Regions from separate parts of the Virgibacillus sp. GM2-2 genome, predicted to be linked through region 2. Evidence: riboswitches for the same ligand, from Rfam matches in the RefSeq annotation. Region 2 holds a riboswitch; each other region holds the start of a gene.
What was found. A riboswitch is a leader RNA that binds a small molecule or an ion and turns the genes downstream of it on or off. The one in region 2 is predicted to bind S-adenosylmethionine.
Positions count from the first base shown of each region.

Region 1 (4,275 bases), on a different contig from region 2:
TCATTGCGGAAACGCGGACACTTACAGATGCACCGATTGTTATGTACAACGTTTATAATCCATTCCAGGTGGAGGATCCATTGCATACGGTTGGAATACAGATTCTACCTAGTATAAATCATCATTTTGCTGGACTAACCGCTTATTACAATGCAACTTACGATGATGTATTACTGGCTGATGCCTATACCGCATTTGGTCAAAACCAAGCAGCTTATGTAATTCAAGGTGACATCCATCCAACTATCAAAGGGCAAATGAAGCTTGCTGAGATTGGTTTGGAAGTATTGGGGCTAGAGTAACTGCCCATAAATCAAGCAGCCCAGCTAAGCTAGGCTGCCATTTCTTTTACATCATTTCCGATACAGTTTTCGCTTCAAGGAAGTTTAATAAATAATCTGGTCCACCAGCTTTTGCGTCGGTGCCGGACATTTTGAATCCGCCAAACGGATGGTATCCTACAATAGCCGCTGTGCAGCCACGATTGAAATATAGATTTCCAACTTGGAATTCATACCGCGCTCTATTTAAATGCTCACGGTTATTCGAAATCACTGCACCAGTCAATCCGTAGTCTGTATTATTTGCGATATCTAACATTTCATCAAAATCTTTTGCTTTAGTAAAACCAACGACTGGTCCAAAAATTTCTTCCTGCATAATAGTTGCTTTTGGATCAACATCAGCGAAAATCGTTGGGTAGACGAAGTACCCTTTCGAATCGTCGGTTTCACCACCAAATACGAGCTTTCCCTCATCTTTTCCTGTATCGATATATCCTTTAATTCTATCAAATTGCTTCTGGTTAATAACCGCACTCATATACGGATCTTCTTCCGTTGGATTCCCAACTGTTACGTCCTTAGCAAGCTGGATTGACTTTTCAAGCACTTCGTCATAAACATCTTTGTGAATCACCGCTCGCGAACAAGCCGAACATTTCTGGCCCTGGAATCCAAATGCGGAGTTGACAATTGATTCAGCCGCCAAGTCCAAATCAGCATTATCGTCAACGATAATCGTATCCTTACCACCCATCTCTATAACAGCTCGCTTTAAGAAGTTTTGCCCTTCTTGGACTTCAGCAGCACGCTTATAAATACGTGTTCCTGTTCCACGTGAACCTGTAAAGTTGATGAAATGGGTTTCAGGGTGGTCAACCAAATAATCACCGATTTCTTTTGGATCGCCAGTAAGAAAGTTTACTACGCCTTTTGGTAAGCCCGCTTCTTCTAAAGCTTCCACTAGCATATATGCAATAACTGGCGTATCCTCAGCTGGCTTCAACAGAACAGGGTTACCTGCTACAACCGGCCCTACAGTTGTCCCGCAAACTATCGCAAACGCAAAGTTCCATGGTGGGATTACGACACCTGGCCCCATCGGTTGATAGAAATAAGTATTGTTTTCATTTTCTCGATCGTTAATTTCCTTACCTTTACCAAGTTCAATTATTTGTCTGCCATAATACTCAAGAAAGTCAATTCCTTCCGCGGTATCGGCATCAGCTTGCCCCCATGGCTTCCCGGCTTCAAAAGACATCGTCGCTGAAAACTCATGTTTTCGGCGTCGGACAATTCCTGCTGCCTTGAACAATACCTCAGCTCGTTCCTCTGGAGTAAATCCTCGCCATTTCTTGAAAGCTTCCTGGGCTTTTTCCATCGCTTGATCTACATGCTTCTTTGTTGCCTTTGAAGCATATCCGATTACTTGTTCTTTATTTGACGGATTTACCGATGTCATTTTGTCTTCGGTAAAAACACGTTCTCCTCCAATTACAAGTGGATAATCCTTACCTAAACGGTTCTCCACCTCACGCAATGCAATCTTATATGCTTTTCGATTTTCTTCATTTGTAAAATCAGTAAACGGTTCATGTTTAAACGGTACTACCAACTCGATTACCTCCTTGAAATGGTTACTCTATAATAGGTGTTTCACGTTCTGGGATGTATTAAACATAGAAGAGTTAGCAAATCGAGCATAATGTAAAGTAGAACGATCGAACCTGCGTTATAACCGCGCATGAACAGATTGAAAACGCGCAGCAATTGTGCTGTCGCGCGTTTTCTATGGATTATTGATCGATTTATTTTGTTTGCTGCGCGTTTTGACCATAACAATGCGCGAATTATTTTAATCGCTTCAACTCACGCTGGTTATGTTCCATCAATGGTTTAATAAACCTTTCATATCGTTCCCAATGAAACGCTTCAATCTCTTCTGGAGTCATTTCCTTTACGATATCAGACACCGATGTTGATGGAGGCAATTTTTCAAACTCTTCCTCACTTAATTCTCTTACCTTTCCATTTTCCACAAAAATTCGCTTCACCAAAATCATCTCCTTTTAAAAAAATATATAAAAACCCCTTTATGCTTGGATTGCATAAAGGGGTCTCCTACCGACTTATCATCCAAAGCATACACTTTGCTGGTGTTAGCACCTTGCTTAAGCAGGTTGCTGTGACGTCGTTGAGCCAGATCTCTCAGTCACTCTTGATAACCTATTCACTTAATTTGTAGTATACAACAAATTCGCTAAAATGTCTTTTCGAACCCAACCTTCTTTTCCATCTTTTTTTATCAACGTGTAATCCTCACAGCTATCATCCACGATCGAAACGATATCACCTTTTTTGACATGGAGTTGCGTACACGATACGTCTGTTTTGACGGTATAGTTTCCATCTTCCTGTTGTTTAACATATTCGTTTTTTACGTAAAAATGCTTATTTGTCCCTAATTGCTTACAAAGCGAAAAACTATCGCCCGTTTCAATAGGAACAATTTCATAGTGCGGATACGTAATGGCACCCGTCATTTCCGATTCGGTACGAAAATCTTCCTGCACTTCACGTGTTTGGAAATGGTCCATATATGTATTCGAAAATGCATCTCCGTTTGTAGCAGTTTTGATAATAAACGCGTTTAATTGTCCTGTTGGTTTAATCACATTCCCGCCATCGATTGCAATGATTTTTTTATCGGTATCGATAATTGGATTATTTGCTGGTGCGTCTGTTGCATAATTTGCCACTGGCCAGTGGCCCACAATTACGTATTTGTCTGCGCGGTGGGTTTTTTCTAAAAACGTCGGCATCGCTATAGCTAAATCACGCTCTGTGTCCTTCCAATCTTCCACATCCTCAATTCCTGCGTGAACAAAGATATAGTTTGGCGTTTCAATTGCAGTTGGAAGTTCCATAAGCCAAGTGATTTCTTTTCCGAAATGCTCCAGCAAAATTACCTTTAGTTCTTTAACATCTGTATCTTCATTGATTTCAAAACCAATCTTTTCTGCCCACTCGCCTATAATTGATCTACGTTTCAAAACATAATGGATGAGCCTTGGATCCTCTACTAGTAGATTTTCAACAATCGAATCACAGTTTCCCTCTGTCACATGTACGTTAGCATTGGAAGCTTGCAGTGCCATTACATAATTTACAACCCCAATACTGTCACGACCCTTTTCACAAAGATCACCGTTAATAATTAGGTAATCTTCTTCGCTGAAATTTACTTTTGTTAATAGCCTTTTGAATAGCTCCAACTCCCCGTGAATATCCGAAATCACGATTACCCTTGCGTTAGTTGGTATGGATAGTTGATTGATTTTTTTCACTGTCATTTCCCCTTTTAATTATCTATCAATAGGTTACTATACTTTCGCACTATTCCGCAAAGTGAAATAGTGATAGACTTAGGGTTGAGTCCAATGAGGAGGAGAAATATGAAGGAAAACTGGGAACGAGTAAAACCGCTTTATTCACTTCCGAATCATGAACTTGAAGAAATGATCCACCATTTTTCGCCAGGCATGCAATTAGAATCTGTTCAATTATTAAGTGGGGGATTTAGTAATACAAATTACAAAGTAAAAATTAATTCTAGTGAAAAACCATTGGTATTGCGAATTAGTGATGAAAAGAAGTGTAGGTTCGAGAGCGCACTACACACCAAGTTGCACGAGTCACTGCCTGTTCCAGAAATCTATTATAGTCACTATCAAGGAAATGCATCCTTTTCCATCATGGAATGGAAAGAGGGGATACACCTGAAGGATACGATGTATAGTAACGATACTCTTTTTTTGAAAAAAGCAGCCTATTCTACAGGCTATTGGCTTGCTCAAATGAGAAAAAATACATTTACTCAAGCAGGACTTTTCAATGAAAATTTAGAAGTGACCGTACCGATGAAGGTAACGCCTGACACGTTTCTTTCGTTTATGGAAGAATTTTTAATAGACGGCCATACGGGTCACTGGCT
Region 1 covers NZ_JBUZWC010000001.1:559,042-563,316, forward strand. The annotation lists gene ACY9Z2_RS02480 (GDSL-type esterase/lipase family protein) at 1-302, shown strand, start outside; gene pruA (L-glutamate gamma-semialdehyde dehydrogenase) at 349-1,896, opposite strand; gene ACY9Z2_RS02490 (hypothetical protein) at 2,132-2,335, opposite strand; SAM riboswitch class I at 2,408-2,509, opposite strand; gene ACY9Z2_RS02495 (metallophosphoesterase) at 2,516-3,628, opposite strand; gene ACY9Z2_RS02500 (phosphotransferase family protein) at 3,737-4,275, shown strand, end outside.
Region 1: another riboswitch for S-adenosylmethionine. It lies ahead of ACY9Z2_RS02490 (hypothetical protein); the one in region 2 lies ahead of ACY9Z2_RS06675 (methionine ABC transporter ATP-binding protein).

Region 2 (4,275 bases):
TGTCAATAAGACTAAAAATGATACGAATGCTATTATCTTTTTCATGTTTGTCTCCCCTTATCTTTTATCTAATTTGTTTGAAATAAAGTCTCCAATGAACTGAAAAATAAATACAATAATGACAATTAATATGGTACAAACTAGTACAACGTCAAAATCATGTCGCTGAAATCCATAAAAATATGCATAGTTCCCGAGTCCCCCTGCACCGATTACACCAGCCATTGCTGTATAACCAATTAAGGCAATCGCCGTTACTGTTAATCCTGAAATAAGTGCTGGCATTGATTCTGGTAGCAATACGCGGAAAATAATTGTTTTTGTTTTTGCCCCCATTGCCTTGGCTGCCTCTACGACTCCTTTATCAACCTCCCTCAATGCTATTTCAACCAACCGTCCATAAAATGGTGCGGCTCCGATAATCAGTGCAGGCAATGCTGCATTTGGTCCACGGATGGTTCCAATTAAAAACTCGGTAAACGGGAATAATAATAAAATCAAAATAATAAACGGAATCGCTCTAAATATATTAACTAATGAAGCAACAATTAGGTTTACGAATTTATTTTGCCAAATGCCATCTTTCGCAGTTAAATATAAAAGTAACCCTAGAACCGTCCCCAAAATAAACGTTCCTATTAATGCCAAGATTGTCATGTAAAATGTTTCATACGTGGCAATCCAGAAATCCTGTACATCCAAATTTGGAAAAAAATTAGCTAGCATCGCGAAGCACCTCCACTTCAACTGAGGTCTGCTCTTTGATATACGTTACAGCTTGCTCCAATTCATTCTGATCACCAATCAATTGAACGAATAACGTTCCATAAGCCCCGCGCTGTGTTTGAGTTATTTTTCCTTGCAAGATATTGATGTCAATTTGATATTTCTTAGATAACTGACTGATAAGCGCTTGATTTGTTGTTTCACCAACAAAATGGAGTCGAACAATTTTACCCTGTTCGTAGCTTTCAATGATTTCCTGAACACTTTCATTTTCATCGCTTGAACCCATAACCTGTTCAACAAATTTCTTTGTAACCTGTTGTTTTGGACGTAAAAATATATCCAATACATCGCCTTGTTCCACAATCCTGCCATTTTCCATAACCGCTACTTGGTTACAAATTTTTCGAATCACATGCATCTCGTGTGTGATTAAAATAATCGTTAAGCCAAGCTTTTTATTGATGTCTACTAATAAGTCTAAAATGGAGTTGGTTGTCTCTGGATCTAGCGCTGACGTTGCCTCGTCACAAAGCAATATCTTTGGGTTATTTGCTAACGCTCTAGCAATACCTACACGTTGCTTTTGTCCCCCGCTCAATTGTGAAGGGTAGGCATTTTCGCGACCTGCTAGCCCAACTAATCGTATTAACTCTGTAACCCTTTCATCTCGCTCGCGTTTTGGAATGCCCGCTATTTCCAGTGGAAAGGCGATATTATCTTGAACCGTTCGTGACCACAAGAGGTTAAAATGCTGAAATATCATTCCTATTTCTTGTCTAGCCAAACGTAATTGCTTCGTGTTCAAAGCAGTTACTTCTTGGTCATCGATAACAACGCGACCACCTGTCGGCTCCTCGAGTCTGTTAAGTAGACGAACGAACGTACTTTTTCCAGCACCACTGTAACCAATGACACCAAATATTTCACCTTCCTTTATTTTCAACGACAAATCATCAACCGCATGAATGGCTGACTTGCCAGTACTAAATTGTTTACGTAATCCTTCGATCGAAATCATGACAAAACCTCCAATAAAACAGCTACTGAGCATTGATATTCTGCTCATTTTCTTCTTAACAACGCAAAAAACGCCTTTCTGTAAGAGAACAGAAAGACGTAAATAATTAGCCTTCACGTTCTCTCATCTTTCAAAGCCAAAGCTTCGCAGGAATTAGCACCTTTCAAACAATAATTTGTTTGAAGGTTGCCGCGGTTTCATAGGGCCAGCCCCTCCACCGCTCTTGATAAGAGAGTAAAAAGTATTTGGTTGTTAAAATCTATAAATCAAATCGTACCACCTGAATAAGCAGGTGTCAACAACTATTTTTTAAGTTGCAAAAAGTTTTGGCTCATATTTCATCAAATACGTATAGATATTTGGTATCGATTGAAATGCATACACTTTCTCTTTGATTTCATTTTCATCCTTTATTAGCAAACAAGGCACACTTTCCACCTGTGCATCCTGCATGAACGAAGGATATAACGAGGCGTTCATCTCGAGAAAAATCTCTTCTTTATGAACAGACTCAATCTGGTTTAACATCGATTTCGCCAAATGACAGGTACCACAAAACGGCGTATAAATATATAAAAAATAATGATCTTGCTTTAATTTTTCTTCTGTTATTGGTTGCAATGCAATCACCTTACGTCAAAAATATCGGGTTTACATTTATACGCTTACTAACTAACGCAGTCGCAAGCGCAGAAGCAGGAGTAGTTGCTACTTCGCGAAATTCGCTACTAACATAAATATGTTCTGCATGCGGAAGCTCTCTGGCCAATTGCTTACGAAGTTTTACTCCAGCACTGTCCTCATCCGCCAAAATATACACTTCTTTGTTATCTAAATCATACGTATCTAACAGCTCATCGAACTTGGCTACACCAAGTGTTCCATTCGTACAAATAATCGTAACGGGGTCTGTAATAATTTTTTCAATTTGCTTTTTATCTGTTAACCCCTCAACAATAATTACTTTGTCTGAATCAGGTGCAATCATGACATATCACTCCTCATGAATTCAAGCAAAAAACCTCTTACGATATCCTATGATGCGAATAAGGCTGACTACACTCCTTTTTTAAAAAGGAGTAAGCCAGCCAACCATTCATCTATTTAATTAATCTTCATTAGTCATTTCTTCGTATTTTTCTGCTGACATTAGGTTATCAAACTCACCTTCATCAGACGGTTCAACAACTACCATCCAAGCTTTTTCATATGGTGATTCGTTTACAAATTCTGGACTATCTTCAAGCTCTTCGTTAATTTCAACTACTTTTCCGCTAATCGGAGCATATAATTCAGAAACTGTTTTAACTGATTCAACGCTACCAAACGGTTCGTCAGCTTCAATTTCTTCTCCAACCTCTGGAAGCTCGACAAATACGATATCCCCTAGTTCAGATTGTGCGAAATCAGTAATTCCGATTCGTACTTTGCCATCTTCTTTTTTTACCCATTCGTGTTCCTCTGAATACAATAAGTCTTTTGGTAAGCTCATCTACAATCCCTCCAAGAATAATTAAACTGTTATTTTTTCCATGTATGATTAAAGATATCTTCTTTAAATCCAACGGTTACATTTTCACCATCTGTAGTGATTGGCCGCTTAATCAGCATGCCATCATTCGCAAGCAACTCTGCCATTTTTTCATTTGATGCATCAGTAATTTTTTCTTTGATGTTATTTTCGCGATAGCTTTTCCCACTTGTATTGAAAAATTTTTTGGCAGGAAGATCGCTTTTTTGCATCATTTCTAGCAGCGTTTCTTTTGATGGTGTTTCCTCAACAATATGTATACTAGTATAATCGATATTGTTATCATCTAGCCATTTTTTTGCCTTTTTACACGTACCACAATTAGGATACCAATAAAACGTTAATGCCACAAGTCTACCTCCTTTATTCTTACGTTGATTATAGCAAATATAGTGGCAGACGGTCGATGGAAATGCTGGAGATTATCGTGATGGATATGGTGGGTTCGGCAATTATTGGGGCTGTTCTGGCATTTCTGTGCGGTGGTTCGGCATTTATTGGAGTTGTTCCGGTATTTCTGTGCAGTGGTTCGGCATTTACTGGAGGTGGTCCGGCATTTCTGTACGGCAATTCGGCATTTATTGGATTGTCAGACAATCCAAGTATAGTGTGATCAGTTGGATCGTATGTATTTTTCTAGGCATTAGAACAAACATCATAAACAGAGCCGCAATCACATGACTGCGGCTCCTCTTTCACTAGACTTAAACTACATAACGCTCTTCTTCAATAATTTTCGCTGCGATTTCACGTTTCTTAGAAATCACGTCAGTTGGTGTGTGGCGAGTTAGTTTGCGTAATGATGATAACATCATGCGCAGGTTGTCACCTTTTTCAACTGCAATCAATGTTTCTTTTGCATCAGCTTCAATACGATTAAATGCTTCTTGAACATATACTTGCGTGTATAGAAGTTTTTGTTTATTTTTCTCTTCGCCAGATTTGTTAATTGCTTTTTCTGTACGAAGAATTGTTGCTTCCATGTTGTATACTTCGT
Region 2 covers NZ_JBUZWC010000004.1:50,845-55,119, forward strand. The annotation lists gene ACY9Z2_RS06665 (MetQ/NlpA family ABC transporter substrate-binding protein) at 1-45, opposite strand, end outside; gene ACY9Z2_RS06670 (methionine ABC transporter permease) at 58-726, opposite strand; gene ACY9Z2_RS06675 (methionine ABC transporter ATP-binding protein) at 716-1,747, opposite strand; SAM riboswitch class I at 1,868-1,980, opposite strand; gene ACY9Z2_RS06680 (thioredoxin family protein) at 2,057-2,368, opposite strand; gene ACY9Z2_RS06685 (toprim domain-containing protein) at 2,379-2,735, opposite strand; gene gcvH (glycine cleavage system protein GcvH) at 2,856-3,239, opposite strand; gene ACY9Z2_RS06695 (arsenate reductase family protein) at 3,269-3,628, opposite strand; gene ACY9Z2_RS06700 (hypothetical protein) at 3,715-3,891, shown strand; gene ACY9Z2_RS06705 (acyl-CoA dehydrogenase FadE) at 3,983-4,275, opposite strand, start outside.

Region 3 (4,275 bases), on a different contig from region 2:
AGTCATTGTAGAGGATGATGTAACCGTTGGTCATCAAGTAACATTGCATTCAGCTATTGTTCGTAAAAATGCTCTAATCGGAATGGGATCCATCGTATTAGATGGTGCTGAAATTGGAGAACATGCATTTCTTGGTGCTGGAAGCCTAGTTCCACCGGGCAAAAAAATTCCTCCTCATACATTGGCGCTCGGAAGACCTGCAAAAGTTGTTCGCGAACTAACGGATGAAGACTATCAAGATATGGAACGTGTGAGAAAGACGTATGTTGAAAAAGGGCAATACTATAAACATCATACATCTTTATAAGAAAAGCGTAAGCGCCCGTTTAGCAACGTACAAACTGGAGCACCCCGAAATGAGATAAAGGAAACACGGTGAGGTACGAGCCGATGTTGACTTATCGCAGTGGAGGAGTGTGAAGTTTGATAGTTGCTGGGCGCTGGAGCTAGACAGCTTTTCGTTTATACTTTCTTTGCTCTTAAGATAAGAAAAAGCGAAAGCATCCAAATCTGGATACTTTCGCTTCATTTTATTTCGTCAATGCTTTTAGCTCTTCTAATTTATCTGTTTTTTCCCAAGGGAACAAAATATCTGTACGACCAAAGTGCCCATAGGCAGATGTATTACGGAAAATTGGTTTTTGTAGATCTAGCATACGAATGATTCCTGCTGGTCTTAGATCAAATAACTTACGAACAGCTTGAACCAATGCTTCTTCACTAACTTTACCAGTGCCAAATGTGTTGATTGCAATCGATACTGGCTCTGCTACACCGATAGCATACGCTAATTGTACTTCACACGTTTTAGCGAGGTCAGCGGCAACGATATTCTTGGCAACGTATCGTGCTGCATAAGCAGCAGAACGGTCAACTTTAGTAGAGTCCTTTCCACTAAACGCGCCACCACCATGACGTGCGTATCCGCCATACGTGTCTACAATAATTTTTCTCCCAGTTAATCCAGCATCACCCTGAGGACCACCGATAACGAATCGGCCAGTTGGATTAATAAAGTATTTTGTTGATTCATCAAGTAAATTTTCTGGTACGACAGGACGAATAACTTGTTCAATTAAATCTTTTTCAATTTGCTCTGTCGTCACATCTTGATGGTGTTGCGTTGAAATAACAATTGTATCTACTTTAACTGGTTTATCGTTTTCATCGTATTCAACAGTTACTTGTGTTTTTCCATCTGGGCGTAGGTAAGCTAGTGTTTCGTCCTTACGCACATCTGACAAACGTTTCGCTAGTTTATGTGCTAAAGCGATAGGTAACGGCATTAATTCATCCGTTTCGTCACATGCGAAGCCAAACATTAAACCTTGGTCTCCTGCACCAATTGCAGCGATTTCATCATCTGTCATTTTTCCTTGACGTGCCTCGAGTGCAGTATTTACTCCGCCGGCAATATCAGCAGACTGTTCATCAATTGCAGTTAAAACTGCGCAAGTATCTGCATCAAAGCCAAACTTTGCACGTGTATAACCAATATCTTTAATTGTTTGTCTTACAATAGCAGGAATATCAACATACGTATTCGTGGAGATTTCTCCAGATACTAATACTAAGCCTGTTGTTACGGTTGTTTCACATGCTACTCGAGCATTTGGATCTTTCTTTAAAATTTCATCTAAAATTGCGTCTGAGATCTGATCACATATCTTATCTGGGTGTCCCTCTGTGACAGATTCAGATGTAAATAAACGACGATTTGAAGCCATATGGCTAAATCCTCCCTTTATAATTGTGTTACGGAACTCTATTTGTTATAGTACAATTGTTCAAGGTCCTTAAAAACAAAAAAAGCCCTTCCTGTTCAGGAGGAAAGGTGTTGTGGCCATTTCCTCTTATTGTTCAAGGAGTCATCCTTGCTTCAGGTTAGCACCTTTTCACACTTGTGATGGTTGCTGGGTTTCATCGGGTCTGTCCCTCCGCCGACTCTAAATAAGAGAGTATCCGCTCGAAACTTATCGTATCGAAAACCCCTCATCATGTCAACTTTTTTCGAACATTATATGACAGCTTTAATAAAATAATATAATAGTATGGATTAATTTTATGAATGTGTTATACTAATAAACAGATTTATAAAATCTTGATTACTTCTTATTTTGTAAAAAATAAAATCCATCCAAAAGGTAGGTATGATACATGAAATCGGTGGAACAATCATCATTGTTACAGGAGCTAATTTCTAATAAAAATGTACAAAAAAATTTATCTGTACCTCGTTTAGTCGAAAGAATTTTAGATCGTCATGAAGGTACATTAACTGCAACTGGCGCAATTCAAGCAACTACTGGAAAATATACTGGACGTTCTCCAAAGGATAAATTCATTGTCCGTGACGAATCGTGTGAAAATCTTATTGATTGGGGCGCAGTAAACCAGGAAATTGATGAAGCATCTTTTGATAATTTGTACGGTAAAGTAATTAATTACTTAAAAGAAAAAGATGAACTTTTTCAGTTCAAAGGATTCGCAGGTGCTGACAAAAAGTATCGTTTGCCAATCCAAGTAATTAACGAATATGCTTGGCACAATTTATTTGCGCGTCAACTTTTCATTACGCCGACAGAAGATGAATTATCAACACATAATCCAGAGTTTACTGTTATATCAGCGCCAACCTTTAAAGCTGATCCTGCAGTTGATGGAACTAATTCAGAAACTTTTATCCTAGTTTCGTTCAAGAAACGCATTATTTTAATTGGTGGTACTGAATATGCAGGAGAAATTAAAAAATCAATTTTCTCTGTTATGAACTATCTTTTACCACAGCGAGAAGTATTATCCATGCACTGCTCTGCTAACGTTGGTCAAGAGGGCGATGTAGCATTATTCTTTGGACTTTCTGGTACAGGAAAAACTACTCTATCGGCTGACCCATATCGCAAACTAATCGGGGACGATGAGCATGGGTGGAGTCCAAACGGTGTGTTTAATATCGAAGGTGGATGCTATGCAAAATGTATCAACCTATCAGAAGAAAAAGAACCACAAATCTACAACGCAATTCGATTTGGGTCCGTATTAGAAAATGTAATTCTTGATAAAGATTCACGTATCCCAGATTACGATGATACATCTCTAACGGAAAATACACGTGCAGCATATCCACTAGATAATATCGATAATATTGTAACACCTAGTGTAGCTGGTCACCCAAATACAATTATCTTTTTGACAGCTGATGCATCTGGTACACTACCACCGATCAGTAAATTAACAAAAGAACAAGCAATGTATCACTTTTTAAGTGGCTATACAAGTAAATTAGCTGGAACAGAACGTGGCGTGACAGAGCCACAAGCAACTTTCTCAGCTTGCTTTGGTTCACCATTCTTGCCACTAGCACCGTCGACCTATGCAAAAATGCTTGGGGAAAAAATTGATCAATTTAACACAAACGTATTTTTAGTGAACACCGGTTGGACTGGTGGTTCATATGGTGTCGGAAATCGTATGAAACTCTCCTATACACGAGCAATGGTTCATGCAGCACTTGAAGGTGAGTTAAACACTGTTGAAACTACGAAGGACGATGTCTTCGGTCTTGAAACGCCAATGCACGTTCCTGGTGTTCCAGACGAAGTATTGGTTCCTAGAAGTACTTGGGCTGACAAAGAAGCTTACGATGCGGAAGCGAAAAAGCTTGCAATGAAATTCCATGAAAACTTTAAGAATTTCACACAAGCTGATAAGGAAATTGCTCAAGCGGGTCCACTTTATAAAGGTTAAAATAATTGAAGAGAGCCAGTCTCAAAAGGCTGGCTTTTCCTTTTGAATATTACTCTATTGTAACCTAGTGCATGTACAATTGAACAAAGAAAGTGTCTCCCTTCAGGAAAACACGTTTACTTTGATAAATATTCACTTTTAATTTTTTCCATACAATAGGTTAAAACATCGTCCTTCATAATAAAGCTGTATTTTGTGTTTTTACGGACATTTTTAGGTATGTTATCTAACAAGACTGGTCCATGGGTTTCATAGTAAGTAGACTGCTCAATGAGTTTATTGACGTTAGCAAAATAAACATTTTTTATTACCGTCCCGCCCTTGCCTTTAACATAGTATTGACCAACATAATCTAACCGATCAACTGACCCGCCAGTTTCTTCTTTTACTTCACGTATTGCGGCATCTTCAGCTGTTTCACCTGGTTCTACCTTGCCACCAGGAAATTCCATTCCTCGATCTTTATGATTAGTTAGTAGCCAACGATTTTGATACGTACAAATTACCCAAACATGCTTTGGTTCTTTG
Region 3 covers NZ_JBUZWC010000023.1:8,670-12,944, forward strand. The annotation lists gene ACY9Z2_RS17935 (gamma carbonic anhydrase) at 1-307, shown strand, start outside; gene metK (methionine adenosyltransferase) at 531-1,727, opposite strand; SAM riboswitch class I at 1,851-1,957, opposite strand; gene pckA (phosphoenolpyruvate carboxykinase (ATP)) at 2,158-3,747, shown strand; gene ytkD (RNA deprotection pyrophosphohydrolase) at 3,864-4,275, opposite strand, start outside.
Region 3: another riboswitch for S-adenosylmethionine. It lies ahead of metK (methionine adenosyltransferase); the one in region 2 lies ahead of ACY9Z2_RS06675 (methionine ABC transporter ATP-binding protein).